Regions from separate parts of the Bacillus sp. Hm123 genome, predicted to be linked through region 1. Evidence: riboswitches for the same ligand, from Rfam matches in the RefSeq annotation. Region 1 holds a riboswitch; each other region holds the start of a gene.
What was found. Region 1 has a riboswitch for S-adenosylmethionine ahead of ACSVDJ_RS07310 (O-acetylhomoserine aminocarboxypropyltransferase/cysteine synthase family protein). Riboswitches for the same ligand answer to the same signal wherever they lie in the genome.
Positions count from the first base shown of each region.

Region 2: another riboswitch for S-adenosylmethionine. It lies ahead of ACSVDJ_RS03540 (2,3-diketo-5-methylthiopentyl-1-phosphate enolase); the one in region 1 lies ahead of ACSVDJ_RS07310 (O-acetylhomoserine aminocarboxypropyltransferase/cysteine synthase family protein).
Region 3: another riboswitch for S-adenosylmethionine. It lies ahead of ACSVDJ_RS05980 (methionine biosynthesis PLP-dependent protein); the one in region 1 lies ahead of ACSVDJ_RS07310 (O-acetylhomoserine aminocarboxypropyltransferase/cysteine synthase family protein).
Region 4: another riboswitch for S-adenosylmethionine. It lies ahead of ACSVDJ_RS04185 (bifunctional homocysteine S-methyltransferase/methylenetetrahydrofolate reductase); the one in region 1 lies ahead of ACSVDJ_RS07310 (O-acetylhomoserine aminocarboxypropyltransferase/cysteine synthase family protein).

Region 1 covers NZ_CM200277.1:1,401,851-1,409,868, reverse strand. The annotation lists gene ACSVDJ_RS07325 (TIGR00282 family metallophosphoesterase) at 85-885, opposite strand; gene rny (ribonuclease Y) at 951-2,510, opposite strand; gene recA (recombinase RecA) at 2,750-3,796, opposite strand; gene ACSVDJ_RS07310 (O-acetylhomoserine aminocarboxypropyltransferase/cysteine synthase family protein) at 4,189-5,487, opposite strand; SAM riboswitch class I at 5,586-5,697, opposite strand; gene ACSVDJ_RS07305 (competence/damage-inducible protein A) at 5,786-7,030, opposite strand; gene pgsA (CDP-diacylglycerol--glycerol-3-phosphate 3-phosphatidyltransferase) at 7,166-7,744, opposite strand; gene ACSVDJ_RS07295 (RodZ domain-containing protein) at 7,822-8,018, opposite strand, start outside.
Region 2 covers NZ_CM200277.1:660,502-668,519, reverse strand. The annotation lists gene ACSVDJ_RS03560 (sugar ABC transporter substrate-binding protein) at 1-1,064, opposite strand, end outside; gene mtnD (acireductone dioxygenase) at 1,124-1,636, opposite strand; gene ACSVDJ_RS03550 (methylthioribulose 1-phosphate dehydratase) at 1,677-2,300, opposite strand; gene ACSVDJ_RS03545 (2-hydroxy-3-keto-5-methylthiopentenyl-1-phosphate phosphatase) at 2,297-2,986, opposite strand; gene ACSVDJ_RS03540 (2,3-diketo-5-methylthiopentyl-1-phosphate enolase) at 2,962-4,182, opposite strand; SAM riboswitch class I at 4,270-4,373, opposite strand; gene ACSVDJ_RS03535 (PaaI family thioesterase) at 4,539-5,024, shown strand; gene ACSVDJ_RS03530 (putative bifunctional diguanylate cyclase/phosphodiesterase) at 5,095-6,549, opposite strand; gene ACSVDJ_RS03525 (YxcD family protein) at 6,776-7,066, opposite strand; gene ACSVDJ_RS03520 (hypothetical protein) at 7,054-7,482, opposite strand; gene ACSVDJ_RS03515 (protein-glutamine gamma-glutamyltransferase) at 7,785-8,018, opposite strand, start outside.
Region 3 covers NZ_CM200277.1:1,133,349-1,141,366, reverse strand. The annotation lists gene metC (cystathionine beta-lyase) at 1-982, opposite strand, end outside; gene ACSVDJ_RS05980 (methionine biosynthesis PLP-dependent protein) at 988-2,097, opposite strand; SAM riboswitch class I at 2,179-2,284, opposite strand; gene ACSVDJ_RS05975 (NAD(P)-dependent malic enzyme) at 2,666-3,922, shown strand; gene ACSVDJ_RS05970 (NRAMP family divalent metal transporter) at 3,972-5,180, opposite strand; gene pxpA (5-oxoprolinase subunit PxpA) at 5,195-5,950, opposite strand; gene ACSVDJ_RS05960 (5-oxoprolinase/urea amidolyase family protein) at 5,934-6,989, opposite strand; gene pxpB (5-oxoprolinase subunit PxpB) at 6,944-7,639, opposite strand; gene ACSVDJ_RS05950 (IclR family transcriptional regulator) at 7,611-8,018, opposite strand, start outside.
Region 4 covers NZ_CM200277.1:809,104-817,121, forward strand. The annotation lists gene ACSVDJ_RS04185 (bifunctional homocysteine S-methyltransferase/methylenetetrahydrofolate reductase) at 1-1,698, opposite strand, end outside; SAM riboswitch class I at 1,774-1,884, opposite strand; gene ACSVDJ_RS04190 (EamA family transporter) at 2,102-3,004, shown strand; gene ACSVDJ_RS04195 (PaaI family thioesterase) at 3,106-3,525, shown strand; gene ACSVDJ_RS04200 (nitric oxide synthase oxygenase) at 3,579-4,661, shown strand; gene mreBH (rod-share determining protein MreBH) at 4,714-5,721, opposite strand; gene ACSVDJ_RS04210 (acyl-CoA thioesterase) at 6,080-6,589, opposite strand; gene argF (ornithine carbamoyltransferase) at 6,777-7,727, shown strand; gene gltC (glutamate biosynthesis transcriptional regulator GltC) at 7,821-8,018, shown strand, end outside.

The DNA.
Region 1 (8,018 bases):
ACAGTTTTCGCTAGTCTTCCATTGTTACTATATTCGCGGAATGGCTCGCGTATTACTTGTCTATTTAACAAAAGGGGCTGGTTATTATTCTGCAATAAATGGATGATCGTCGTTGATTAAAATTGGATCAATTTTTTTTGCTAAACCTGTTTTTCGATCTAATTCAATCAGGCAGCCACTCAGCTGAGTACGGCCGCTTTTCGGTACTTCAAATCTAACCGGTAAGCTCGTTAGAAATTTTTTTAACACCGCTTCTTTTTCCATTCCTAAAATGCCGTCATAAGGTCCCGTCATTCCAACATCGGATAAATAAGCGGTTCCTTTTGGCAACACGCGATGATCAGCCGTCTGAACGTGGGTATGTGTACCAACCACGGCCGATACTTTCCCATCTAAAAACCAACCGATCGCCTGCTTTTCACTAGTCGCTTCTGCATGGACATCGACAAAGATAAACGGCGTTCGTTTTCTCGCTTCTTCCGCCAATTTTTCGACCTCGGTAAACGGGCAATCTAACGGCGGCATAAATGTACGACCTTGAATATTAATAACCGCAACTTCTACCCCTGCTTGCTTCACGAAGATCAAGCCCTTTCCAGGTGTACCTTCTGGGAAATTTGCTGGTCGCACAAGTTGCTTCGCTTCATCGATAAATTCAAATATCTCTTTATTATCCCAAGCATGATTCCCTAATGTAACGGCGTCCGCTCCATCATTTAAAAACTGACGATAGATTTTCTCGGTAATTCCTCGTCCAGCAGCTGCATTTTCACCGTTGACAATTGTGCATTCAGGTCGGTATTTCTTTTTAAGCATCGGTAAATATTCACTAACCATTTCTCGGCCTAGTGAGCCAACCACATCGCCTACAAATAATATTTTCATCGTTCTTTCCTTTCCGTCATTTGTTTTTTTACAAAGGGAAAGCGGTGTGAAGGACTCACACCGCTTTATTTCGCATATTCCACAGCTCGTGTTTCTCTTATCACTGTCACTTTAATATGGCCTGGATAATCCAGTTCCCCTTCAATCCGTTTTCGAATGTCGCGTGCTAATCGATGAGCGTGAAGATCATCGATTTGATCAGGTTTCACCATAATACGTACTTCACGTCCTGCTTGAATCGCAAATGACTTCTCTACTCCATCATAGGATTCTGAAATTTCTTCCAGCTTTTCAAGACGGCGTATATAGTTTTCGAGCGTTTCGCTACGAGCACCTGGTCTAGCAGCAGAAAGAGCATCTGCAGCGGCCACAAGCACAGCAATAATGGATGTCGGTTCTGTATCTCCATGATGCGACGCAATACTATTAATAACAATTGGGTGTTCTTTATACTTCGTCGCAAGCTCTACACCGATCTCCACATGGCTTCCTTCTACTTCGTGATCTACCGCTTTTCCGATATCGTGAAGTAGTCCGGCGCGGCGAGCAAGGGTTTCATCTTCACCAAGCTCAGCAGCCAGAAGTCCTGTAAGAAAGGCTACTTCCATTGAATGTTTTAACACGTTCTGACCGTAGCTCGTACGGAATTTCAAACGTCCTAATATCTTGATTAAATCCGGGTGAAGTCCATGAATACCAACTTCAAATGTAGTTTGTTCACCCACTTCGCGGATGTATTCATCCACTTCTCTTCTAGCTTTATCAACCATTTCCTCAATGCGAGCTGGATGGATTCGTCCATCTTGAACAAGCTTCTCAAGTGCAATTCGAGCCGTTTCACGACGGATTGGATCAAAGCCTGAAAGAATGACCGCTTCTGGTGTATCATCGATAATTAAATCAATACCTGTAAGCGTTTCAAGTGTTCGAATGTTTCGTCCTTCACGACCAATGATACGGCCTTTCATTTCATCATTTGGCAAGTTTACAACTGAAACCGTTGTTTCTGCCACATGGTCTGCTGCACAGCGCTGAACAGCTAGAGAAAGAATATTTTTCGCCTTCTTGTCGGCCTCTTCTTTCGCGCGATTCTCTTGCTCTTTTGTCATCACAGCGATATCATGTGCAAGTTCTTGTTCGACGCGTTCTAAAATGATCGCACGAGCTTCATCACGAGTGAGACTTGAGATTCGTTCCAGTTCAGCTTTCTGTACTTTCACCATCTCTTCCACTTTGCTGTCCATCTCTTCAATATGTTGTTGTCTCTTAGTCAGAGCTTCCTCTTTCTGCTCAAGCTGAGCCTCACGTTTATCTAATTGCTCATCTTTACGATCAAGGTTCTCTTCTTTTTGTAATAAACGATTCTCTTGTTTTTGCAATTCGTTTCTTCGTTCACGAAGCTCTAATTCAGTGTCTGTACGAAGTTTATGAATTTCATCCTTTGCTTCAAGCAGGGCTTCTTTTTTCAGCGCTTCCGCTTCTCGATTGGCATCTTCAATAATTTGTTCTGCCGCATCTTTTGCCCCTGCAATTTTCGACTCCGCAATGGATTTCCTAACAAAATAGCCAACAACTACACCGACGATTAGGCCAAGCAAAATGGAGATGATTGTAATAGCATCCATGATTTCACCTCCCCTTGCTATGATCTGTTGTCATGTTTTTAACATGTCGGCTGATACATTGTTTCAACATTTCAATATACAGCATCAATTCTTCCACTTTTAAGAGAAAAAAATGTAAAATATACATACTAATTTTATAGGTGCAGAAATTCGTTGTCAAGCCTTTCATCTTAGACACCGTATTAATTCTTTCATATATACAAAAGAAGCAGTGTAACAAAACACTGCTTCAACAGATTTTATTCATCTAGTAGATTAAATTCGTCTGATGTACCTTCTTCTACAGGTTCCGTTACATCTTCATCTAACCCATATTGCTTTCGAATCTTCAGCATGATCTCTTGCGAAATATCCGGGTTCTCTTTTAAAAATTGCTTAGCATTTTCACGCCCTTGTCCTAAGCGTTCTTCATTGTAAGAGTACCAAGCACCGCTCTTTTGAATAATGTCTTCATCTGAGCCTAAATCAATGATTTCTCCTTCTTTAGAGATACCTTCTCCGTACATGATATCCACTTCTGCCACGCGGAAAGGAGGAGCTACTTTGTTTTTCACTACTTTTATTTTCGTTTTATTACCGACCATTTCATTTCCTTGCTTCAACGTTTCTGCACGACGAACTTCTAAACGCACAGAGCTGTAGAATTTAAGCGCACGTCCACCTGGTGTTGTCTCAGGATTCCCGAACATGACACCTACTTTCTCACGAATTTGGTTAATGAAGATGGCGATCGTTTTCGATTTATTAATCGCTCCTGAAAGCTTACGCAACGCCTGTGACATAAGACGCGCTTGTAAACCAACGTGCGCATCACCCATTTCACCCTCAATCTCTGCTTTCGGTACTAAAGCTGCGACTGAGTCAATGACAAGAATGTCGATCGCACCGCTTCGCACAAGTGCTTCCGCAATTTCTAATGCTTGTTCCCCTGTATCTGGTTGAGATAGTAAAAGTTCGTCAATATTGACCCCTAGCTTTTGAGCGTATACTGGATCGAGCGCGTGCTCCGCATCAATAAACGCTGCCTGACCACCACTTGCTTGTACTTCAGCAATCGCATGAAGAGCCACCGTCGTCTTACCAGAACTCTCTGGACCATATATTTCAATAATACGCCCACGTGGATAGCCACCTACTCCAAGCGCTGCATCAAGAGCAAGGGATCCACTTGGGATCGTTGAGATTTTGCGATCAGTTTGCTCACCTAGCTTCATAATCGACCCTTTACCGAATTGCTTTTCAATTTGCTTTAAAGCCATATCTAATGCTGCTTGACGATCGTTCATTCAAATTCCTCCTTAAAATAACAAATCTATTAAAAAATTAATTATTGAATTTCCTGTTTCAAAATCTATCATTACTATACCCTTTTTATGAGACAATTTCAAGTGAAAAGCGAACATTTATTCGCTTTTTTAATATTTACATGTTTTGAGAAAAAAGACCACACAATCTGAAGAAGGACATCGTTTGGAGAAAAGTTGGAGGAAAAAACTGATAAGCATCCGCCTATCTATATTACCACAGACTTTATCAAGAAGGGTATCTTTAATGACTGATTTCAATCAACTTATACGCTATTTTCATCATAAAAAGACCGACGCTAAAATGGAATATACAGTAACTAACCTATACCGTATAGATATTCCATCTAAGCGCCAGTCTTTTGTTTTTTCTTTTATGCCTCTACGGTAACTCCTGTTGCTTTTTCAATCGCTTGATTCAAATCAACAATTAAGTCCTTTGTAGATTCTAGTCCGATCGATAAACGAATTAACTCTTCTTTCACTCCAGACTTTTCTAACTCCTCTTTATTTAACTGTTGGTGCGTCGTTGTAGCCGGGTGAATGATCAATGACTTTCCATCCCCGACATTGGCAACATGTGACCATAATTGCACATTATCAATTACTGTTTTCCCTGCTTCTCGACCACCTTTAATACCGAAAACGACGATCGATCCGTTGCTATTGTTCAAATATTTTTTAGCTAAATCATGTGATGGATGTTCTGGTAAACTCGGATGGGAAACCCATTCCACACCAGGGTGATTGTTTAAATAGTTCACGATTTCTAATGTATTTTCGTGATGACGTTGAATTCGCAAATGAAGCGTCTCCAGTCCTTGCAGCAATAAAAAAGCACTATTGGCACTTAAAGCCGGACCAAAATCTCTTAACAGCTGCACTCGTAGCTTCACAGCAAATGCTGATCCTTCAATGTCAGCATATTTCAACCCATGATAAGATTCGTCAGGCTCTGTAAAACCAGGGAATTTCTCGCTGTCCCAATTGAACTTCCCACCATCTACTACGACACCACCAATCACTGTACCGTGGCCACTAATCCATTTCGTCGCAGAATGGACGACGATATCTGCCCCCCAAGTAAGCGGCTTGCAAACATACGGTGATGCGAATGTGCTATCGATAATTAGCGGGATACCATTCGCATGAGCGATATCTGCCACTTTCTCCACATCCAACACATTTAGAGATGGATTTCCGATAATTTCTCCAAAAAGAGCCTTCGTTTTCGGTGTAATCGCTTTTCGGTAGTTCTCAGGATCCGTCGAATCAACAAATTTAACGGTGATGCCATACTTCGGAAGCGTGTTAGCAAATAAATTATATGTACCACCATATAAATTACTCGCTGCCACGATTTCATCGCCCGCATGTGCTAAATTCAATATAGAAAAAGCGATGGCTGCCATTCCGGAAGATAATGCTACTGCGGCAGCTCCTTCTTCAAGCAATGCCACTCGTTTTTCAAATACATCAACCGTTGGATTCGTAATACGGGTGTAAATATTTCCAGGCTTTTGTAGCGCGAATAAAGCGTTCGCATGATCTGTATCTTCAAATACGTACGAAGTTGTTTCATAAATCGGTACAGCACGAGCTCCTGTCACTGGATCTGGCACCTGGCCTCCGTGTAATAACAATGTCTCTTGATCCCAATTTTCTTTTGTCATGTGTAAACCCCTCCTAAATGAATGTTTATGATGTTCTAGAGGAAGATAAAAAACCCCTCTTCTTATCAAAAAGAAGAGGGTTTAATGATTAGGTCCTCCTCTTATCTTCCAGACAAAAAAGTCTGTAGGAATTAGCACCGTTTCAGACAATATCGCCTGAAGGTTGCCGGGCTTCATAGGGCCTAATCCCTCCGCCGCTCGTAATAAGAGTGTCAATATTAAATTCAATAAGCCAGTAAACTCTTAAAAAGATTATATAATAATCCAATCAGAATGGTCAATAATATTTTGAATATTTTTATTTATTTTGATCGAGAGCGTGAAGTAAATAATGGCAGCCATATTTAACTGAACGCTTACGAATCCCCGCTCGACTTCCCACAAGGTTAAGCTGATAAACTTTCGTCTCTTGAGAACGTTCGGCCAGGCCAATCCAAACAGTGCCAGGGGCTTGGCCATCCATTTCATCAGGACCAGCCACTCCAGTAAAACTAATAGCAAAATCACTATCGAAAATCGCTCTTGTATTTTCTGCTAGTTCAAGTGCACATTGTTCACTGACAGCTCCATATGTATCAATAGTCTCTTTTTTCACATTAACAAGTTGCTTCTTCGCATCATTGGAGTAACAAACGATCCCGCCTTTAAAGATCGCACTCACACCTTCGACAGCTGTCAATTCACTTTGGAAAAGACCACCTGTTAAACTCTCAGCAGCTGCAATCGATAAATTTCTTTCCTTCAGTAATTCCGCCAACTCTTCCACAATCGTTGTTTGGTCATACCCATAAAAATATGGACCGACACGTCGGAGAATTTCAGCTTCTACTTCCTGAATCATGCCAATAGCTTCTTCTTCTGATTCATGCTTCGCTGTAATTCGAAGCGTGACCTCTCCATCTCCTGCTAATGGGGCAATCGTTGGATTCTTTTGATTGAGTAACAAGTCTTCCACTTCAACCTCAAGAGCCGATTCACCAATTCCGAAAAACCTCAATACCCGAGACTCGATTCGCTCGACTTTCTCTAACAGTTGGATCAACTCATTTTTTCCATAGTTTAAAAACATCGGTTGCATTTCTTTCGGTGGTCCAGGCAATAACATATACTGTTTTCCACTTGCTTTAAGTAACATCCCCGGAGCCATGCCATAATCATTTGGTAATACTGTACTTCCGCTCATCACTAAAGCTTGTTTCTTATTATTTTCAGTCATTGTTCGGTTCACTTTGACAAAATACGCTTCTATACTTTTCAAGGCGACTTCATTATATTCAAGTTCACACCCAATATGTTTGGCAAGCGCTTCCTTCGTCAAATCATCCTTTGTCGGTCCAAGTCCGCCTGTGAAAATTAACAGATCGGCACGCTTCTCCGCTTCTTTCACCACATCAACCAGTCGTGTCGGATTATCTCCCACAACTGTATGATAGTATACATTAATGCCGATTTCGGCTAAATGATGAGAAAGAAACTGTGCATTCGTATTGGTAATTTGTCCTAGTAACAACTCAGATCCTACAGCAATAATTTCAGCGTTCATACTAACACCCCTACTTCTAAAAAAGCTGACAAAAACATTGAATGACTGCCCTTAGCGCTCATATAGTATCCACTATAACAACTATATGATAGTAAGAGTGTGTCTGATTCTTTGCTTAAGTCAGCCTCCTATCTATTATTTTGAATGTTTAAATACGTGACGATTGAGATAGAAATAATCCCAACCGGACCATATCGTAAAGAATGTCGCTACCCATAGTGAGATATCAGCAAATGGGATCGACAAGCTTTCAAATGGCGCATTATGGAGCAATAGAGCGGAAATCGCAATAATTTGCGTCCATGTTTTGATTTTGCCAAGCATATTCGCAGCGACCACTTCGCCTTCACCAGCAAGAATAAGGCGCAGCCCCGTGACAGCAAATTCGCGGCTAATAATGATGATGACAATCCAAGAGGCAGCAAACCCTAGCTCAACTAAAACGATGAGTGCCGCAGATACGAGTAATTTATCTGCCAACGGGTCCAAAAACTTCCCTAAGTTCGTCACTAGATTGTACTTTCTTGCAAGATAACCATCGATCCAATCCGTTGTTGCTGCAATAATAAAGATTAGCGCCCCTACAAAGTGGGTCATCGGCATAGTTGAGCCTAAAAATTCGATCTCTCCCCAATTAAAATCGACCACCATGACGATTAAAAAAATGGGGATCATCAAAATTCGCGATACAGTAATCTTATTAGGTAAATTCACAATTGTCCCTCCACTTATCAAGATGAGATGCCTTTTAACTGGCACCTCACCATTCAAACCGTTCCTTACTTAGAAGCTTACTTTTTTTGAATAATAATGTTTTGCGTTACTTGACTAGCTGCAGGAATTTGATACGTAACTACTTCACCGTTTACTTTAATTTCCGTATCTACCGCATTTCCTACTCTAATCTTCGCTTCTGTTTGACCCGTTAAATCAAATGTTTGCGTTTGACCTTTTGGAATCATATCACCGAAATGGCTCTTCCCGTTTC
Region 2 (8,018 bases), 740 kb from region 1:
AACTCTGTCGATTCTCCCCAACCGGATACAACGGTTGATAAGCTTTCCATGTTAATGGGTGTTTTTGATGAAGAGAGTTCTTTTTGCGAAATTAAGTTCGCATCTAATGCATATTGTTGCGGCGTTTCTTCTCCCGCTAACTTCTTCGCTAAAATTCTCATATCAATTTTGCCGATTAGTGCGGGATCAACAGCCGCTGTATACGTCCAAGGGCTTCCTTTTTCCTGCATCACTTGTAAGTCGGCATTGGAGACATCAATTCCGTAAATCTTTACTTCATTACGACCTGCTTCTTTCAATGCACGAGTAGCTCCGATCGCAAAAGCATCCCATGTCGCATAAATCGCATCAAGCTCTCCCTTTGGATACTTCTTCAGCATCGCTTGTACGGCATTTTGCGTTTGCACCGATATATCAGCTGCGGCTACACCAAAACGTTCCACTTCTTTAATGCCTTCGTTTTCTTTTAGCTTTTGTTCGTAAACGGCATTGCGGCGCACCATCGGCGGGAAGCCATCGACCCAAAGGTAAGCGATGTTGGCTTTTCCGTTCGTATCTTTAATTAATTGGTCTAAACTTAACGTGGCTAATGCTTTGTCATCTTGAGAAGTTAAAGTGACACCTTCCACCTCTTTTAACTCTTCAATCGAGTCAAATGTGATGACACTCTTCCCCTTTTCCGTCAGTTTCTTCACCGCATCGACGGTCGCGGCATCATCTCCATGAGAAAGAACGACTCCATCATAATCCTGATTCGCTGCTTGAGCGATCGCATCATGAAATTTCGCCGTATCCCCATTAGCAGTAAATACATCGACCGTAAATCCGAGCGCTTCGCCTTCCTGCTTCGCGCCAGCTAAAAATTGGGCGGTATGATCATCACCGCCAATTTTGCGAATCACTTTCACTTTGACGTCCTCTCCATTAGCAAAACGCTCCGGGACATTTTCAATTTTTTCATTTTTCTTCTCTGACGAAGCACCTTGCTCACCCGTTGAACACCCTGTTAACAACAAGGTCAACGCTACACTCGAAACAGCTAACTTTTTAACCCACTTTTTCATAAAATATCCTCCAATCCAAACCATATATTATTCGACAAATTCCGGGGAGTGACAGGCACCTAATAAACCGGGACCCAGCCTTCTTCTGTGACGAAGATACGGACGGCGACTACTTGACGGTCGTCAGCGAGTGTGAAGTAGTGGCGGACTCCTTCTGGTACGGAGATGAGGTCGCCTGGGTTGAGATGGACTTCAAAAAATTGGCCGTTTTTCGCTTGAATCACGAAGACGCCATGACCGCTCGCAATAAAACGCACTTCGTCATCGGTATGATGATGCTCACGCTGAAAATTTTTCAATAAATCTTCCAGGTTAGGCGTATGTTCAGCAAGCGAGATGACATCCCATGCTTGATAGCCTCGTCTCGCTGAAATATCTTGAATTTCCGCTTCAAATGCTTGTAAAATCGCTTGCTTTTCTTCTTCATTCAGCACGAATTTCCCTTGTAATCCAGCCGGTAATTTCGCAATATCCCATTGCTCATAAATCACATCCTGCTGTTGCAAAAAAGCAACTACTTCCTCTTGATTGTCAATCACTTCATTCGTTTCTTGAATTTTAATCGTTGTCATTTTGACTCCTCCTATTTTCAATATTGACAATTTTCAAAAATCAATAAAGGCTCGCTTTCGCTTGAATAAGCGCCAGTTGGTATTGAAATAAAAATTCACAGGCTTCAAGTACTTTTTTCGCTTCCAAGCTATCTTTACCCCAGACGGTAATGCCGTGGTTTCGAATTAACACCGCTCCCTTTTCTTCATTGACAAAAGGAACCATCGCGGCCGCTAAAGTCGGTATATCCGCATAGTTAGGGATAATGGGAATCGGCCATTCCGCCTCCTCTTCCCAGCGGCCAAATGCTTTGATCAGCTCTTGACCTTGAAACACTATTTTCCCCTGATCGCCATACAGTTCAGAAATCACATTATTCGCTACTGTATGCACATGCAAGCTGCAGCCAGCCTTCGTTCGGCGGTAAATTTCACAGTGTAAAAGTGTTTCCGCTGACGGCTTCAAATTCGTCTCTCCGACGGGATTCCCTTCTCCATCGACAAGTAAGAAATCTTCACTCGTTTTTTTGCGCTTATCTTTGCCGCTAGCGGTGACGAGAAATTGGATGGGGTCGTCTTGAACCTTAATGGCTAAATTCCCGCTCGTTCCCATAAACCAGTCACGAGCGGCCAATTCCTCTTTAATTTCGCTTAGCTCATAAGTGCGGGCCACGAATACACTCATTTTTTCCCCACTCCTTGCAAATTTTCTAACACTTCAATACAGTCATAGAACGTTTCAAACGATTGAAACGGGATCGAAAGCGCCGTACATTTTTCCGATAAATAGTCTCTCGCAATGACCGTATCAGCCACTTTAGCCGCTTGCAAGTCGGTGACTGAATCGCCGATGACAATTGTATGTACGTCAGCATTGGCTAGTTGGCGAATAATCGTTGGCTTGCAGCAGCCGCAATTTTGATTCGGACACTGATCATCACACCGATGAGGCCATTGAATCTGAATCACCTCTCCTCTAAAATCTGCTTCATTGCAATATACGCCGGCAATCGAATCAAAAGACTCTAACATCGGCTTGACGAAAAAATCAATGCCACCACTGACGATATAAAGTGGGATGCCTTGTTGTTTGGCATAGCGAACGAAATCAGCAAACCCCTCTCTAATTTCCGCCGTCTCCAACACAAAGTCGATAATGTCTTGCTGTAAAGAAGAAGGCAATAACACAAACATTTGGCCGACTCCTTCTTGAATACTTATCTTCTGAGCTAGAATCTCATTCTTCAATCTCTCACATTCAGGAGGAGCAAAACGTGCCATAATGCTCGCAATATTATCTTTTTTCGTTACCGTTCCATCAAAGTCACAAAAAATAATTGGCTGTTTCAAGATGTTGTACCATCCTTCCATCCCCATAATCGAATCGCTTCTTGTAATTCAACGCTAGCTGTCGCTTCAGGTAACGGAATCCCTGCTTGCACCGCTTCCACCGCTTGCCGAAATGCTCGGCCGCCACCTTTCGCACCTAACGGATGTCCGTGTACTCCTCCACCGGCATTAATGACGCAGTCTTTGCCAAAATCATTGAATAGAAGTGGCGCAATCCCCGGATGAATACCTGCTGATGGGACTGGGAACGTCGGTTTTAAAGCAGACTCCTGTGTTAACGCTTCTTTCACTTTTAGGACTTTCTCTTTTGCTAGCGCCACGCTTCCATAAGGCGATGGGAACAAAGAAAAATCCGCTCCAGCAAGTCTTGTTAATGTACCTAACAACAAAGAGTAAGAAAGTCCGTACTTTTCTGAAGCAGCGATCGCACCGCTAAAGGCTGGGTGAGCCATAATCGGCAAAGCGATGTCATCATCCTCACGCAAGCTTTGTAGCACATCTAAGCCGTAAGTGAAAACGTTAAATAACAGAATGTCCGCTCCTAACTCTTTCGCTCGCCTTGCTTTCTCCCTTAATTCAAACGTGCGTCCAGTTAAATTGACCGCATACAATGTGTGATGTCCTGTTTCCTCGTATACTTGATTGAGAACTTGTTTTCCTTCTGTCACTCTTTTTTCAAATGGAGTCAGCTCATTGTCAAAAAGAATTTCATCATCTTTCACAAGATCGACGCCGCCCAGTGCCTGTTCTCGCAATTGGTCGAGCAAGTAATCCATATCCCGACCGATCACACCTTTAAAGATGCTCATAATTAATGGGCGATCGTAAATTTTCAATTGTTCACGAATACCGCTAATGCCAAAGCGCGGACCCGGAAAATCAACTAACAGCTCATTGTCTAACTTCAAGTCAATTAATTTCACTTGGCCGTCTAATGATAATTTTCCAAAGGTTGTTGTTAATACTGCAGGAATATCGGTTGAAAAATTCGCTCGTGGAAAATCAATATGAATTTTCGCTATTGTTTTTCCGGAAGTGTCCTCTCCGATTTCCTTGATCTCTCTAACCTGGCCCTTATGTTTTTTTAGTTGCTCCTGTTCAAGCAGTGGCAACTCCGTCCAAGAACCAACTGTTAATCCGAGCGCGATGCCTTCTGCTTTTTTCGATAAACTCGCTTGATCCGCAATGATTTGATAAACAGCTGTGACTCCACTCATCTTTTTTCACCTCACATTTTTTCAATCCCGTATGTGTATGCAATAAAAAAACCTCTTCAAATAAGAAGAGGTTTCCGAAAAAACAACTTCTTATCTGTCAACATATCTGTTGTGAGAATTAGCACCGTGCTCATAACGAGTCGGTTGCCGGGCTTCATCGGGCTCATCCCTCCGCCTGCTCTTGATAAGAACCATTTATTAAATTTGTATATCTCATAGATTAACTAGGATTATGCCACGCTCTTAACAAACTGTCAACAAAATTTTAAAAAAACTGAAAAATCCCCCTTCGACAAAGTTCGGGGAGTGACAGGCACTTGTATATGGTATAATATTCTGAAAAAGGAGGGAGAAATGTGATTGAACAAGTGGTTAAGTCGATTCAAGATGATTATCCAGATGATTTTGCTTGGTGTTATGGTTGTGGTCGTTTAAATAAAGAGGGGCATCATTTTCGAACAGGCTGGGATGGCGAACGAACGAAAACGGTTTATACACCTCGGCCTGAACATACGGCAATTCCAGGGTTTGTCTACGGTGGATTAGTCGCCTCATTAATTGATTGTCATGGAACCGGATCAGCTGCTTTAGCTTTACATCGAAAAAATGGACATGAAGTTGGAGATAGCACTCCTCCTCCACGTTTTGTGACGGCTTCACTTAATGTCAATTTCTTAAAGCCGACACCACAAGACGTACCGTTAGTTGCGGTCGGATCAGTGACCGAAATTCATCCGAAGAAATGGAAAGTCGAAACAGAAGTATTTGCCGGTGATATTGTTTGTGCGCAAGGAGAAGTAATAGCTGTTGTGATGCCAAGTACTTTTGCCAAAAAAGACTGAGCATTCGCTCAACACTAAAAAAGACGAAAGCTATCTTTCACAGGTGGCTTCCGTCTTTTTTTAAGTTCTTTTATTCGACAAAAACCGGGGAGTGACAGGCACTCTCAAGAGGAGCTGGCTTGCCGAAATAATACCCTTGGAAGTAGTCGCATTCAAGATCTTTTAGGCATGCCACTTGTTCAGCGGTTTCCACACCTTCTGCAATGACGTGAAAGCCTAATTCATGAGCGACTTGAATGGTTGCAGCGACAATCGCTCGACTTTTGGAGGAATTCGTTATGTCTTGAATAAAGCTTCTATCAATTTTCACCGATGTAATCGGTAGATTTTTCAAATATTGAAGACTAGAATATCCTGTTCCATAATCGTCAAGCTCCACTTCCATCCCGGCGTCTTTAAACTGCTTAATGAGAGAAATGACAATATCCGGATCTTTAATTGCTACACTTTCCGTAATTTCAAGCTTAATGAAAGAAGGGTCAATCTGATATTTTTTACATAGACTTTGAATGTTCGTAAATAAATGATCATCAAAAAATTGCTTCATAGACAAATTGAAGCCAATCTTCACTGGCTTTTGTAGAGATTGCTGTAGCTTTGGCAAATCTCGCAAAACTATATCGAATAATAAATAACCTAGCGGAATAATCAATCCCGTTTCTTCTGCTATTGGAATAAATTCACCAGGGGAAACAAACCCCAGTGTTTCAGGATTCCAACGTACGAGAGCTTCAAAGGTTGCTCCATGAGTAGGGTAATGAGTAACTCCTATACTGAGCGTCATATAATAAAAGGACTGTTTATACGTGATCGGCTCTTCAAATACTTGATAAATACTTTCAATGATCTCTTCTACTTCACCATAAGCAGGATCGAGAAGTACGGCAAATTCATCCCCATGTATTCGAGTGATCACCTCGTTATCATTCGAAATGGTTTCTCGCAACCGTTCACCGACAATTTGAAGAATTTCATTTGATTGATGTACACCTAGACTTTCATTGATCCGTTTAAAATCATCAATATTAATATACAAAAGGTAAAATTCTTCACCTATATGCATTCGCTTCTTTACCACTTGCTCAAAGTAATTAGCATTGTGCAAACCCGTCACCGGATCTTCAAGCGTCTTTTTCAATAACGTTTCTTCAAGGTTCTTTTTCTCGGTAATATCATTTCGAATCGCAACAAACTGATACAGCTCTCCTTCTGTGTCTCGAAAAGGAACAATCGTCGTATCTACCCAATAATACGATCCATCCTTCGCCCGATTTCGAACTTCTCCACTCCATATGTCTCCATTACAAATGGTGCGCCACATAGCTTCAAAAAATAAATCATCATGATAATTAGAATTAACAATGCGATGCGTTTTACCTAATAGCTCAAGAGATTCATATTTTGAAATTTCACAGAATTTATCATTAACGAATGTAATTACGCCATTTCGATCAGTGATGGCGATAATAGATTTCTGATTCAATGCATGTAGAATATCAAATACTTCTTTATATGTATGCTGCAATTGTGTACCTCCTCCATCAATAGGAGTAGTTTTGTTTGATCAAAATCCCCCAATCTATTATACCACGATAAAATACCTAAAAACACGAATCCCCAGACAAATAATATAAGTGATATCCAAAATAAAAACGACTCCCTATTCGACAAAATGCGGGGAGTGACAGGCACCTTCACAAGCCCAAAAAAGGATTCAGCGCACTAACACGCTGAATCCTTTTTCATTTTCTTTATCGCACAAGAGCGATAATTCCTTCGTCATCGTCAAGAACCAATTCAATCCCGGCAGCAAAGGGGTCCATGTTCATCTGTTTATCGAGCCAAAAACGAAGCGCTTCGATCATGTGAACCGTCGCTAAAATTTGCTTCCGGCCTGTCCAATGCGCTTCTGCTGAAAAACCGTAGTCATCATCGTACATTAACTCGATTTCTACTTCTTGAGGCGTGATTTGCTTCTGATGAGCAAGATGCAAACAAAGAGCATTGATGATATCTTGCTCAGAAATTTTTATTTTTGCCATGCTTCATCATCCTTGCGTTTCTTTTTCAAAGTCGTAAAGATTTTGCGAGCAATCATCACAATCGCCACGATCGCCAACATATTAATCATAAAGCCAAGAATTGAACCTAAAATACCAAGATCTCCAAGCAAACTGCCAAGTAGGAAACCGGCTAAACCACCAAGCATCATTCCTTTTAATAGACCGCCCTTATTCGACTTAGTCGCTGTTGACTTTTTCGCTGTTGTCATTGAATCTTGCTTGTCCTTGTCTTTATTAACCGTTGACGTGCTATTGCTATTCGTTGAGTTATAAGATTTTTTACCAGATTTATATTTCTTTGCACTCACAGCATATGTGCTTTGATCCATCACATGTGCAAGCGGAGCGAAACACAAACTGAAAACTAATAAAGATGCCATTATTTTTTTAATCATTTGAAACCCTCCATTTTTTTGATCATCATTTTTGTCACTACTTAGCTGTTCTTTCTATACGCTAAACCTCCTTTTTCCAAATAAAAAGGGCCTACACCAAGTTCGGTATAGGCCGTAAACATATAAAGAGACCTCTACCGTTCTAGGTAAGGTCTTGCTAACAACATTCAAAGTTGCCAACAAAGCCGAGAGCCATATGCTCCGTAATGACGACTTTGCTGTAAAAGCTACTCCCCTTATAAGGAATATTAACGATTTATTAATAGCCTAATGGAATAACAGACAAATGTCAAGGAAGTTACTCATCGACTAACATAACTTCCCCACTTCTGATACACAACATGCTGCAATAGAGCATAACAACCATAAGAAATCGACGCTTGGTTATGCTGAATAATCACATTTTGATACTTCTCTCTCCTATTCATCAACGATAAATTCGCTAAATGTGTAAAAGATGGTCGTACGACTAATTTGGTCAAATAAGCCGATTGCTTAGCCCCCGGCTTTCGCTTTTTGTTCAACTCGGCAATAAT
Region 3 (8,018 bases), 270 kb from region 1:
CGAGGCTAACAGCAAACACAGGAATGTTTATATGTTGAACAAACTGCCTAACTGCCTCTTCATTTTTCAATTCAAACGAAAGGACGGCCCCTGCCCCTCTTGCTTGATAGGAATGTACTTCATGTCCTGGATGATCCGTTAACCCAGGGTAATAAACTTTCTCGACTAGTTCATGCTTTTGTAAAAAGTCAGCTAACTCTTTAGCTGTTTCGGAAGACTGCTCTAAGCGTACATGAAGAGTTTTCAGGCCCCTTAATACAAGCCAAGAATCATGAGCACCTAATACAGCGCCAAACGTATTTTGAAGCTGATATAAGCGGTCGCCTAATTGTTCGTCTTTCGTTACAGCCAGCCCAGCTAATACATCGCTATGACCGGACAAGAACTTTGTTGCACTATGCAGAACAAGGTCGACACCTAACTCAAGAGGCTGTTGTAACGCGGGTGTTAAGAACGTATTGTCGACAAAAGTTAAACAATAATGTGCCTTTGCTAGCTTAACGATCCCACGAATGTCAGTCACTTTTAATAATGGATTAGACGGTGTTTCGATATAAATAAGCTTCGTGTTTTCTCTTATGTTTGAAGCCACTTCATGTAAATTGCTCATATCAACAAATGTATAATCAATCCCAAATCGGTTTAACACGGTCGTCACCATTCGATACGTGCCCCCGTATACATCTTCCGTGATTAAAACATGATCTCCTTGCGAAAGTAATAAAAACGCGGTAGAAATAGCTGCCATACCTGATGAGAAAGCAAATCCTCTCGTTCCGCCTTCTAATTCAGCGATCGCTTCCTCTAATGCTTCCCTTGTTGGATTGCCTGAACGACTATAATCATAATTGCCAAATTGGTCAAAATCCGCTTGATGAAAGGTGGACGCATGCTGCACAGCAACGCTTACTGCGCCTGTTTGTTCATCAAATTTATGACGATTATGCAATAATTTCGTTTGAAAGGAATATGTTTTTTCCATACCTATCACTCCTCTTTCATTATGTTAAATGCCTGTGTTAAATCAGCTAATAAATCTTCAGTATGCTCAATCCCGACCGAAAATCGAAGCAGACGATTACAAACTCCACGCTCGAGCCGTACCTCTTCTGGAATGTCCATATGAGTCTGTGTAGCGGGATACGTAATAAAGCTTTCAACTCCACCGAGACTTTCCGCAAATGAGATCAACTGAAGGCTTTGTAAAAAAGGATCGACCCAATTTTCTGAAGCTATTCGGAAAGATAGCATTCCTCCACGCCCTGGATAAAAAACATCCGTTACTTCCGGACAACATCGCAAGAATTCTGCTATTTGCTTAGTGTTTTCTTCATGCTGCTTCATTCGCAGCCCTAATGTTTTTAACCCCCGAATTAATAACCAAGAATCGAACGGTGATAAGACCGCTCCGGCGGCATTTTGTAGCTCTGCTATTTTTCCTGCTAACTCCTCACCCTTCACAGCTACTAGTCCAGCCAATACATCGTTATGTCCACCTAAATACTTCGTCGCGCTATGGATGACAATATCCGCTCCGTCTAAAAGTGGACGTTGAAGCAATGGCGTATAAAACGTATTGTCAACAATCAATAACAGCCCATTCTCCTTAGCAAAAGCGGCTACAGCTTTTATATCTACTTCCTGTAAAAGAGGGTTCGTTGGCGTTTCAAGGAAGATGACCTTTGTAGTTGGCGATAGCTTCTCTCTCGTTTTAGACAAATTTTGAAAGCTATCATAAGTAAACGATACGCGATACTTTTTCCACATTTTCTCGAACAATCGATAAGTGCCTCCATAAAGATCCGCAGATACAAGCCATTCATCTCCAGGCTCAGTTAACGATAGAATCGTATGAATAGCCGCCATACCTGAAGAAAAAGCGAACCCCGCATCTCCTCCTTCTAACTCGGCTATTGCTTGTTCTACAATCTGTCTAGTCGGATTTCCTGTACGAATGTAATCAAATCCGGTAGAACGCCCAATTCCTTCATGGCGATAAGCGGTAGAAAAATAAACAGGTGGATTCACTGCCCCCGTCTGTTCTTCACTCCGATTCCCAATTTGCGCTAAAATCGTCTCTATATGCTTATTTCCCATGTTATCCTCTCCTTACTAGTAGCGATTTATTTAGAAAAAACAAAAAAGCCTTCTTAAGAAGAAGGCTTTTTCTATCACTTCTTCTCATCTTTCGGACTTTTCGTCCGCTGGATTTAGCACCTTGACTTACAAATAGTCGGTTGCTGAAGTATCATCGGGCCAGTCCCTCCACTTCTCTTGATAAGAACCTATTTAATTTAAAATTTTTCGTTTTTATTACTGTACAGGATCAAATGATCAATAGCAACTCTTTTTTGAATATTTATTTTTTTCTAATAAAGTGAAACTTCAATCAGTGGGGTTTTCTTCATCCCCGCTGATTGTTAGTTGAACCAATCGGGCTTTTATGGGCTGTTGATCTCCCACCTACATGTCTGCGCTCCTTCTGTCATGTTGAGATGGGAGTCTTACAGCCCGTTAATGCGGGATAAACAATTAGATATTTTTGTTAATTTTCTGAAAATTTTGTTGATTATCTTTTTAGCCTATTATACAATAAAAAACATTAACTTATAATGCAGGCTTCTTAGAGAATTTTACTTAAATAACAAAAGGAGAGAGTAAACGTATGCACAATTTGCGAGAAGATGCTTTAGAAATTCATCGACACCACCAAGGAAAGTTAGAAACGTCAGCGAAATTAAATGTAAAGAATGTTAAAGATTTAAGTCTAGTGTATTCGCCTGGAGTAGCAGAACCATGCTTAGAGATCCATGCTCATCCCGAAAAGATATATGAGTATACTATGAAGGCGAATACTGTTGCAGTCGTTTCAGATGGGACAGCCGTTTTAGGTCTTGGTGATATCGGAGCAGATGCCTCGCTACCCGTTATGGAGGGAAAAGCCATTTTGTTTAAAAATTTCGCGGGCGTTGATGCTTTCCCTATTTGTATCGACACGAAAGATCCTGAAGAAGTGATCAAGACCGTTAAATTATTGCAATCTTCCTTCGGTGGCGTCAATTTGGAAGATATTAAAGCACCTAATTGCTTTCTAATCGAAGAAAGGTTAAAAAAAGAAATGGATATTCCCATTTTCCACGATGACCAACACGGAACAGCCATCGTCACACTTGCTGGCTTAATTAATTCCTTAAAGCTCGTGCACAAAACATTTAGCGATATTAAAGTCGTTATAAATGGCGCAGGTGCTGCCGGGATCGCTATCGCTAACTTATTATATAGCTTTGGCGTAAAGGAAATCATTATGTGTGATTCTAAAGGAGCGATATATGCAGGAAGACCTCATGGGATGAACTCTGTAAAAGAAGACATCGCAACGTTTACTAATCCTAACCGAATAGAAGGCCGACTTGAAGAAGCGATTATCAATAGTGATGTATTTATTGGTGTGTCTGCTGCTGGAGCGTTAACATCAGAAATGGTCCGTACAATGGCACAAGATCCGATCGTCTTTGCGATGGCCAATCCTAACCCAGAAATTGATCCGATAAAGGCAAAAGCAGCCGGAGTTAAAGTGATTGGCACAGGACGCTCAGACTTCCCTAACCAAGTAAATAATGTTCTTGCTTTCCCAGGGATATTCCGCGGAGCACTTGATACTCGATCAACTGATATTAATGAAGAAATGAAAATTGCCGCTGCTCACGCCATCGCTTCCCTCATAGCAGACCATGAACTAGCAGATGATTATATTATCCCTTCAGCATTTGACGCCCGGGTTGCACCAGAAGTAGCCGCTGCTGTAGCCGCCGCTGCTATTCACTCAGGTGTCGCTCGTCAACATATTAATGTTGATTCCCTACGTCACAAAACCTACCAGCTATCAGCTATTCAAGTAAAACCTGCTGAAATTATTTTATAATAAAAGGTCGATCACCATATGCTTCAATATGATGATCGACCTTTTCTAATTAGAAACCAAATAATTTAGGTAATTCATTGAATAATGTAAATCCCCCCATGTATGCCATTAATACTACTACGATAATTCCAAACAATGTCATCCAAAGTGGGTGGCGATAAGATCCGACAATGGATTGTTTATGTGCGGCAATTAACATCACACCTAAAGCAATCGGTAAGATTAATCCATTTAATGCACCAGCAAGAATCAACACTTTGATCGGCTGGCCAATCGTTGCAAAAATAGTCGTAGAAAGAATAATAAAAACAACGATAATTGCTTTATGATGGCGCTCTAACCACGGGTGGAAAGTACGGATGAAGGAAACGGATGTATAAGCAGCACCAATCACAGACGTAATGGCTGCTGCCCACATAACCACACCAAATAGTTTATAGCCAATATCTCCAGCAGCATGTTGGAACACAGATGCTGGAGGATTATCTCCATCTAAAATAAACCCTTGAGACACAACACCTAAAGCAGCTAAAAACAAGAAAATTCTCATAATAGATGCAATTCCAATAGCCGAAATAGAGCTTTTTGTTACTTGAGGAATCGCCTCTACTCCCTTCACTCCTGCATCTAACAAACGATGACCACCAGCAAAAGTAATATAACCACCAACAGTACCGCCAACTAACGTCACAATCGCTAAGAAATCCACTTTTTCTGGAGCGAATGTTCTGATTACTGCCTCTCCTACTGGAGGATCGGCTTGAAATACTACATACACCGTAAGAGCAATCATGACAAAGCCCATTACTTGTGTAAATTTGTCCATTAATATTCCTGCTTCTTTTACAAGAAAGATTCCTACGGCAATCGCCGCACTAATAATAGCACCTGTGACAGGAGAAACCCCAAATATTACGTTCGCTCCAAGACCAGCTCCACCAACATTTCCAATATTAAAGGCGATTCCTCCAAGAACAATGAGAACAGCAATCAAATAACCAAGCCCCGGAAAAACCAAATTCGCCACATCTTGAGCACGCTTTTCTGAAACTATTAAGATTCGCCAAATATTTGTTTGAGCACCGATATCTAAAACAATTGAAATTAAAATAACAAAGCCAAAGCTGGCAGCTAATTGCTGCGTAAAAACGGTCGTTTGTGTTAAAAAACCAGGACCGATGGCTGATGTGGCCATTAAAAATGCCGCACCAAGCAACACACTCCAATTTAACGTGCTACCTTTTTTTTGTGAATTCATGCTGTTTCCCCCTTCTATTTAATCGTCTGGATGATGATTCCTCGGTTTTCAAGCTCTTTACGAATATAACTAGCAAAAATGAGGGCATGAGGACCATCTCCGTGAATACAAATGGTATGTGCTGAAATGTCAATTGTTTCTCCAGTCACTGCTTGCACTTTCCCTTCCTGCACCATACGAAGCGCTTGTTGAACAGCTTCTTCGTCCGTAGCAATAAAGGCTTGAGGATCTCGTCTGCTTGTTAATGACCCATCTGTTTGGTAGGTGCGATCAACAAATACTTCTTCAGCTACCTTTAACCCAGCTTCCTTACCTGCTTTAATCAATTCACTTCCCGACAATCCGTATAATATGAGTGAGGCATCAAAGTCTGCAATGGCTTGAACAATAGCTTCCGCTAGTTCCTTGTCTTTTGCCGCCATATTATAAAGCGCTCCGTGCGGCTTTACGTGATGTAGTTTTCCTCCTTCTGCCTGAATGAAAGCAGATAAAGCACCCAGTTGGTATAAAACCGATGTATATGCTTCTTCAATAGAAAGTTCCATCGGCCGGCGTCCAAACCCAACGAGATCTGGAAATCCCGGGTGAGCTCCAATAGCTACCCCATGCTTTAATGCCAATTTTACTGTTTGGCGCATCACAACAGGATCTCCGGCATGAAAGCCGCAAGCAATATTAGCAGACGTGATAAAAGGCATAATCTCTTCATCTGTCCCCATTCGATAAGCCCCGAAGCTTTCCCCTAAGTCACAGTTAATATCTACTTTCATTGTTCTTCTCCTTTCTCCATTTCAACTGAATAGCTGATCGAATCATTTGCAATTCCCGCTCTCGTTGCACATATAATCGTTGAGCTTCTTCTAGTGTGACATACTCAAAATGCAGCTCCGTTCTAGGGAGCTTTTGGGCAAGGGTAGGAATATCAAAGGTTATCACATTCGCTATTTTCGGATACCCACCTGTCGTTTGCCGATCGGCCATTAAAATGATCGGTTGACCTGATGAAGGTACTTGAATTGTCCCAATCGCCACTGCTTCAGAAATCATTTCTTTTGACCCACTCATTTCTAAACGAGTACCGTCTAGTCGAAAACCCATTCGATCGGATTCTGGTGTAATTTTATAAGGTGTCCGCCAGAAGTCTTGTTGTGAGGCGGTCGTAAAGTAAGAATACTCACTTCCTTCTATACAGCGCACACGAGTATTTTTTAAACATTGATAAACGGAAGGAGCAATTCCCCAATTCGTCGCTAATACACGAACATTTGCTTTAGGTATAGCATCAATCACTGCTTGAATCATTTCATTTGGTCGGCCAATCGGAAGGCTGTCCCCCTTTTTCAACGCTCGACCTTCAAAACCACCGAATGGACCTCGAACATAAGTTGATCGGCTACCTAATATTTTCGGTACATCTATTCCTCCAGCGATGCATAAATAGACGCGGCTACCTTGTATACATCGCTTCACATGTACTTCACTTCCTTGAGGTATATAGACGGGACGCCACATCGGAATTGGCTTCCCTTGGCATTCAATGCTCGCTTCTGCTCCAGTGAAAGCAACAAAAACAGGTTCATCAAATTGAACGCTCGCTCCTGTCATCGTCATTTCTAGTGCACCAGCTCCACATTCATTTCCAACTAACCAATTGCCAAGACGAAGCGATAAATCGTCCATTGCTCCAGACACCACTACACCATATTGTCTGTTTCCCGTTCGACCGCGGTCTTGAACAGTAGTAAAAAATCCAGAACGAGTAATCAGCATCGACACGGTATATTCCTCCTCTCTTCCTCGAATTGACATTCATCAATTGCTACAAATTTAATTTTGTCACCCGCATGAAGTAAGCTTGGAGGCTGCTGTTTTGGATTAAATAAGTCCCAAGGTGTCCGACCGATGACATGCCATCCACCTGGAGATTGAATGGGATACACTCCGGTCTGCTGACCTCCTATAGCGACAGAACCAGCAGGAATATGTAAATCAGGCGTTTCTTTTCTCGGTGTATAAAGCCGCTCCGACAACCCTCCAATATAAGGAAATCCAGGAGCGAATCCGATCATATATACAATATATTCTGGTTCTGTATGAAGTTTAATTACTTCTTCAACATCGAGTTGATGAAAGGCCGCTACTCCTTTAAGATCTGGACCACTTTCTCCGCCATATAAAACCGGAATACGAAGTAAACGCGGCTCTTTTTCTTCTTCATGGGCAATTTTTTCAATGTCTTCTAATATTCGTTCCTTTAATTTTTGCAAGCTTATTTGTAAAGGATCGTAGTAAATCGTGATCGCAGCAAACGACGGAACCCACTCTTCTACTCCCGGCCACTTCTCTATTTCTAAATGTCTAGTAAAAGCACGAACTTTTCGATGAACATCCATACTGATTTCATCGCCTAGTCGAACCGTTACCGCTCGATCACCAAGTGGAATAATCCGTTCCTTCATCCCTTATATCCCCCTTCCATCCCATTTCTTTAGATATTTTTTCTGCTGATTTTTTTAATTTAATAATTAAAAATTCTACATGGGCTTCATCTTGAAAACGAGCTTCCGGCCCGACAAGACTGATTCCTGCAATGACTTTTCCCATATGATCAAAAATGGGTGCCGCCACCGCTGAAGAATAATTTTCAAGTTCAGAATGGCTAATCGAATACCCTTCTTCTCTACTTTTTACTAACATTTGTCGAAGTACATCTTTATCTACAATTGTTCCATCGGCATACTTCTTTATTGTTGCTCGGTTGATCAGTCCTTCTTTTTCCTCAGCTGATAAGAAAGCAAGCAAAATCCGTGGACATGCTCCAGCGTATAAAGGTGCTCG
Region 4 (8,018 bases), 590 kb from region 1:
GTTGACGCCTTCACGAGTGGAAGATTCTCGATCTCCTTCGCAAGCTTTCATTCTTTTCAACGTTTCATCCGACAATTTAATACCAGGCACTTCATGATGGAGAAATTCAGCATTTCTTGAATTTGTTAAAGGCATAATGCCGATAAAAATCGGCGTTGGCAAATGTTTCGTTGCTTCGTACACCTCGATGATTTTTCCCTTTGTAAACACCGGCTGGGTAATAAAATAATCGGCTCCGCATTCGATTTTTTTCTCTAATCGCTTCACTGCGCGGTCAAGCACACGCACATTTGGATTAAAGGCAGCGGCGACGGAAAAATTAGCTTTCTGTTTAAATGGCTTTCCGGAAAAAGAGATGCCTTCATTCATTCGCTTAATTAATTGAATCAGTTCTAAGCTGGATACGTCATAGACCGAAGTCGCGCCGGGGAAGTCGCCAATTTTTGTCGGGTCGCCCGTGATCGCTAGTACATCATGCAAGCCTAGTGCGTGTAAGCCCATTAAATGTGATTGCAGCCCGATCAAATTACGATCGCGGCATGTAATGTGGACGAGCGGCCGAATATGATGATTCATTTTCAATAAAGATGCGATCGCAAGGTTGCTGACTCGCGGGGAAGCGAGCGAGTTATCGGCCATCGTAACCGCAGCGATGCCTGTTTCGTGCAACGCTTTTGCCCCTTCGATATAAGCATTGGTATCTAGCTGTTTCGGTGTATCTAGTTCAACGATAATCGTTCGTTCCGTTTTCACTTTTTCATGCAGGCGTGGAAGAGACGGAACGGCCGTTTCTGCAATGATAATCGGTTGTTTTGTTTTCACTTTTTTTTTGGTGATCGGCGGGAGAGAGGCTAACGCTTTTTTCGTCGCTTCAATATGCTTTGGCGTCGTTCCACAGCAGCCACCGATTAAGCGAACCCCTTCGTTGCGTAGCTTGACAGCCGCTTGCCCGAAGTAATCGGCTTCTGATTCATAGACGATTCGCCCGTCCTCGACATCTAGTAGACTGGCATTTGGATAGGCCGATAGGAAGGCTTTTTCCGGCAAGGCCACTTCTTCTAACGCTTGAATCGTATGGTGAGGACCGAGTCGGCAGTTCACTCCAACGACGTCCGCTCCTAATCCTTCGAGATGATGAAGTGCTTGATTTAACGCCATCCCGTTTTGAAGTACACCTGGCTCATGCATCGACACTTGGGCGATGAGTGGGAGGTCAGTCAGACGACGAACCATTTTTAACACGGTTGTTAATTCATCAAAATCATAATACGTTTCAAACAGGAGGCCATCTGGCTGTTCGGATAAAAGACTGTCCGCTTGCTCACGAATTGCCGCTTCAATTTCTGTTAATGTCACGCTATTTTTTCTCATCCCACGGATGCCGCCAATCGTTCCTAACACGAAGCGATCATGTGGGGATGCCGCTTTTTTCGCAATTTGCATCGAAGCTTTGTTGAATTGTTGTACGCGATGCTCCAAGCCGTAGCGCGCTAGTTTATAGGCATTGGCCCCGTAGGAGTTCGTTTGAATGATATCCGCTCCTGCTTTAATATACTCAAGGTGAATTTGTTCAATCACTTCTCGTTTTTCCACATTTAATTCTTCATAGCAAAAATCAATTCCATATGAATAAAGTAATGTCCCCATCGCTCCGTCCGCCGTTAGCACCTCGTGTTTCAATCGATCTAAAAAGCTCATTTTCTTCACCCTCTCTAAAATAAAAAACACCTTCTTAAAAAATAAGAAGGTGTTGTCATTAGCGATCGCTATTCCTTCTTATCTGTCAAACGAGTACAGTCGTTTGCTGGAGTTAGCACCGGGCCGATCATCGGCTGGTTGCTGAAGCGTCCTAGGGCCAGTACCCTCGGCTTCTCTTGATAAGAAAACGTTATTTAATTGATAGAAACATCATAGCGGTTGTGAAGGAAAGAGTCAAGAGAATATTTAGAATATTTGTTTAATTTTTATTGAAAAATAGCGTGTAAAATGGGAAATTTCTGAGTTTTAGGAATTTGAGTAATCCCATTGATGAACGTGAATTAGAGGACTATACTTGCATTAATTTGACATTCGGATCGATCAATTGGAGGAGGCAAAGAAGTTGAGTCAGCTTCGTTATTCTTTATTCGTATTGTTAGGCGCTTGTAGCTATGGCTTGCATTCATCGGTAGTTAAACTGACGACAAATGCTGGTTATCAGGCAGAACAGGCGACGGGTGCTCAATATTTTTTGGGATTGCTGTTATTATTCGTGATTGTGTTGTTTACGAAACGAGTGAAGTTAAATATGAAACAGCTAGGCTCGTTGTTGGGAGTTGGAATTTTATTAAGCTTAACCGGCGTGTTTTATGCGACGAGTATTGAACAGTTATCTGCTTCGATGGCGATTGTGCTACTGTTTCAATTTACTTGGATCGGGATTGTGATAGAGGCGATTTATTTAAGAACTTGGCCATCTAATTTAAAGTTAATTTCGATCGTCTTTCTTTGGGGAGGTACATTGTTAGCAGGAGGTCTTCTATCTGATCAAATCGATTGGATGAACCAGACGAAAGGGCTTGTGTTCGGCTTTTTAGCAGCGATTACGTTCGCTTTATTTATTTTCTTTAGTGGAAAAGCGGGAAAAGGTGTACCGACGATTCAAAGAAGTTTAGTGATTACAGTTGGGGGATTTGTGACGGTATTATTCTTTGTACCGCCTACCTTTATTGTGGATGGGACGCTCACAGGCGGGTTATGGGCATATGGTTTACTCTCCGCGCTGTTCGGGGTCATCCTACCAGTGATTCTCTTTGCGATTGGGACCCCACATATCGATTCTGGAACGGCAACAATTGTTGGAGCGGCGGAATTACCGGCGGCTATTTTATCAGCGATGGTAATTCTTGGTGAACAGATCACGCCGGAGCAGACAACCGGGGTTTTATTGATTTTAATCGGAATTGCTGTTCCACAGTGGCGTTCCAGAAAAATGGCGCGTCCGAAGAAAGTGTATACGAATTAAGGCTATCTTGCTTATGTAAGGTAGCTTTTTCTTATCTTTGCAGGTTTTTCGATGGGATTCAAGAATTAAAAAGGTAGGAACGAAGAAAGGATGGAGAGAGCATGACGACAACATTACAGTTTATTAAAGAGGATTTCGAGAACAACGTATTTTTTCAGCATATTGGCTTTGAAGTGGTTGAGTTTACAGACGATCGGGTGAAAATTAAGCTGAATATTAAAGATGTATTATTGAATACGAATGGCACGTTGCATGGAGGGGTGTATGCGACGATGCTTGATTTCATTCAAGGGATGCTGCTTCGGGCGGTCACAAAAGAAAAATGTGTAACGACTAATTTAACGACGCATTTTCTCGCTAGTGTATCTTCAGGTGAAATATTTGCGGAAGCAACGATCCTTCAGCAAGGCTACAAAATTGCATTTATTGAAGGCGAAATCACCGATGCGGATGGACGGTTGCTTGGCAAAGGAACAGGGACGTTTAAGATCATCCGAGAGCAATTGCCGCAAGATTGTTAAAGAAAAAAATGATATACTTTCGGTAAAAGCAATCTATTGAAGGTGGAGCATGAATGAATAGGCAACTTTGGAACGAGGCGAGGGCCTTTATTGAACAATGTTACCGAGAGTTAAATAAGTCAGAAGTGGAACGAACGAAACGTTTGCAAGAGATTCAGGAGCAAATCGAAACGACTGGAAGCTATAGTCATACATATGAAGAGTTAGTGCATGGAGCGCGAATGGCTTGGCGCAATAGCAATCGTTGTATTGGTCGCTTGTTTTGGCAAACGCTACATGTATTTGATGCAAGGGAAGCACGTACGGCAGAGGACGTGTTCACAGCACTTGAGCAGCATGTTGCTTATGCCACAAATGATGGGAAAATTCGCCCGACCATTACGGTATTTCCGCCGACTGTGCCGAATCGAGACGAGGTGCGGCTTTGGAATCATCAATTAATTCGTTATGCTGGCTATGAGGCAGAGGTGGGGACTGTTGGTGATCCTTCGTCAGTAGAATTTACGAAACACTGTGAGAAACTGGGCTGGCGCGGAGCAGGCACCGACTTTGATTTATTACCATGGGTCGTACAAATCGGTAACGAGTCCCCGCAGTGGAAGCAAGCCCCTAGTCATTTGATGAAGGAAGTGGAACTCGTTCACCCAGAGTTTCCATGGTTTCGTGAACTCGGTTTGAAATGGTATGCGGTGCCCATTATTTCTGATATGAAATTAGAAATTGGCGGTTTAGAATACAAGTCTGCGCCATTTAATGGTTGGTACATGGGAACGGAAATTGGTGCGCGTAACTTGGCGGATGAATTTCGATATAATTTGCTTCCAGTGATTGCCGAACGAATGGAGTTAAATACGAGCAAAGCCTCTACACTTTGGAAAGATCGTGCACTGATTGAATTAAATGCGGCGGTGCTACATTCTTTTAAAGAAGCGGGCGTTAGTATTGTCGATCATCACACAGCAGCCCAGCAATTTAAAATTTTTGAACAAAATGAAGGGCAAGAAGGGCGAGCCTTAACGGGAGATTGGACATGGCTCATTCCACCGATTTCACCGGCTGCTACTCACGTTTTTCACCAACCGTATGATGATACGATTCACACACCGAATTATTTTTATCAAGATAAACCGTATTAATTTGTGCGGAAGACAAAAGGCTGACCCGATGAAGGTCAGCCTTAGTTTGTCTTTAGCTTTTCACTTTTTGTAACATCTTTAACACGTGCAAAGAGCGGCCGGTTCCAATTGCCACTGATTCTAACGGAGTGGGGGCAACATGAACGGGGACGAGGATTTCTTTACTGACCCACTCCTGCATTCCTTTTATTAAAGCACCGCCACCACTTAATACAATTCCTCTATCAACGATATCTCCGCTTAGCTCGGGAGGAGAAGTTTCTAATGTTGTCCGAATCGTTTCTAAAATGGTCAGTAACGATTCTTTGATCGCTTTTTGAATTTCATATGAACTGACTTCAATCGTTTTTGGTAAGCCAGTCAACAGATCACGCCCGCGAACTTCCATCTTTTGTTCCACATGCTCAATTAAGGCATGGCCAATCTCCATTTTTATGTTTTCTGCGGTTCGTTCACCGATGAGTAAGTTGTAAGTTTTTTTGACGTATTGGACGATATCTTCATCAAGCTTGTCACCTGCGAGGCGGATGGAATTACAAGACACGATGCCACCATAAGAAATGATCGCAACCTCTGTCGTACCACCGCCAATATCAACAATTAAGTTGGCAATTGGCTCTTCCACCGGTAAGTCCGCTCCGATGGCAGCCGCAACGGGCTCTTCGATTAAATGTACTTCCTTTGCGCCACTACTTTTAATAGCGTCTTCAATCGCTCTTCTCTCTACGGAAGTCGCTCCTGAAGGGACACAAACGACAACAGTCGGTTTTCGCAAGTTTAAGCCAATTTCTTTACTCGCTTTTTGCATTAAGCCTTTAAGCATTTCTGATGTAATATCAAAGTCGGCAATGACGCCATCTTTCATTGGACGAGTAGCAATAATACGACCTGGTGTTTTTCCAATCATCTCTTTCGCATCAGAGCCAACCGCTAACACCTTTTTTGTCTGTTGGTCAATGGCCACAACAGACGGTTCATTAACGATAATCCCCTTATCTTTACTGTAAACTAATAGGTTAGCAGTTCCTAAATCAATCCCAATCTCTGCTTGTCCAAACATCACGCATACCTCCAATATTAACTCCTTTAAGTATGGATCGGAAAAAGGGGTCTGTATAGGGGACAATGTATGGAAAAATAGATATTACAAGTTGATGTGAAATATAACAATTTGATGTTGTAGTCAGGTCAAAGGTCCACACCATTATGGAGAGAAATCCCATGAATCCTGTTGTTAAAAATTAATATTTGTCACAAAATAGCGCCGCCTTTATAGTTTGGCTAGTTGTGTTCGTTTTATGATAGCAGGATAGAAATGCTTAGGAGAAAAGTGTGAGATGGATCGGGGAGGTGGGAGTTCTTCGATAAAAACAGCCGCCTGAAGCATGATTCTTCAGGCGGTTGATGGCATGATTAGCTTATTTTTCTCCATTTGTAAAGAAGTTAGCTAGTTCTTTGCTATATTGTTTACGAGCTTTACGATGTTCAGCACGGTTAGAGGCTGTTTCGTTTAACCATTTTTCTTCTTTTGATTCAGGCACAACTTCAGGAACAGGGACTGGCTTGCCGTTTTCGTCTAAGGCAACGAAGGTTAAGAAGGAGAGAGCGGCAACGGATGATTGCCCTGTTAATAAGTTTTCCGATAACACTTTCACAAATACTTCCATACTAGTCGTTCCCGTGTAAGAAACCATCGCTTCTAATGTGACGGCATCACCGACACGAATCGGTTTCAAAAAGTCTACGGAATCAGTAGAAGCCGTTACTACAGGCTTTCTTGCTAATTTTGTCGCTGTGATCGAAGCAATATCATCAATGTAAGCCATTAATTTTCCACCAAATAGTGTGCCGTGATGATTCGTATCAGGAGGAAGCACGTAGCTTGTTTTTATAGATAATGTATCTTTCATTAATCTTTGTTCTCTCATTGCTGTCACCTCTTCAATTATGTCTACGGATAGTATACATGAAATAGACACAAATCTGTCGTTTTTATAAAAAATGAAAGAATTCTGAAATTATAGTTGTATTTTAATTCTTTTTAATGTATAAATATTAATAAGCTTAAATATATAAATTACGTGAATAACGTTTAAATAGAAAGGTGAGAGATAAATGGGGACTCAAACAGTGAAGACAGGAAATATGTATGGACTAGACTTTTTGAAGTTAATGGATTTTTCTTCTGAAGAGGTAGCGGCACTGATTGAATTAGCAGATGATATGAAAAAAAATAAGGAAAAATATTTCGATAGCTTAAAGGGACAAATTCTTGGAATGATCTTTGAAAAGCATTCGACTCGTACACGGGTTTCTTTCGAAGCGGCAATGCTTCAGCTTGGTGGAAATGCGATGTTTTTAAGCTCCAATGACTTGCAAGTAGGACGCGGTGAAACGATTGAAGATACAGGAAAAGTGTTATCGGGTTATTTAGATGGAATTATGATTCGTACTCATAGCCATTCAAGAATTGAAGCGTTGGCTGAAGCGGCGAGCATTCCTGTCATTAATGGCTTAACGGATTTATACCATCCTTGTCAGGCGTTAGCTGACTTATTAACGGTCTATGAATTTAAAGGTGGTTTTAAAGGAAATAAAATGGTGTATGTAGGAGACGGAAATAATGTGGCTCACTCGCTGATGATTGCGTCTGTAATGGTCGGCATGGATTTCACATTAACGGCACCAAAAGGCTACGAAGCTGATCCTCAAGTCGTACAATTTGCACAAGAAATTAGTGAGCAAACAGGGGCGAAATTAGCATTTATCGAAAATCCGTTAGAAGCTGTACAAGGAGCCGATTTCATCTATACGGACGTCTGGACAAGTATGGGACAGGAGGAGGAAGCGAAAGAACGCTTGCAAGTGTTTGCTCCTTATCAAGTGAACGATGAACTGATGGCGGCGGCAAATCCGGATTGCAAATTCATGCATTGCCTTCCTGCTCATCGCGAAGAGGAAGTATCAGCGAGCGTAATGGATGGCGAGAAGTCCGTTGTTTTTCAGCAAGCAGAGAATCGGATGCACGCTCAAAAAGCGGTACTTTATAGCTTAATGAAAAAATAATAGCAAGTAACCGGGCTGTGAAATGCCCGGTTTTTTTCGTTTTGATGGTACAATAGAAAATAAAAATTAGTGAGCGCTGTAAGAGGTGAGGACATGGAACTTCGTCAAATTAAATACTTTATGGAAGTGGCGAAAGAAGAGCATGTAACAGAAGCAGCTTATCGTTTGCACGTCGCTCAGTCCGCCGTTAGCCGACAGATTGCTAAGCTAGAGGATGAGCTAGGTGTCGAGCTGTTTTTACGCGAGGGGCGGAATGTCAAACTAACGTATGCAGGAAAAATATTTCTACAG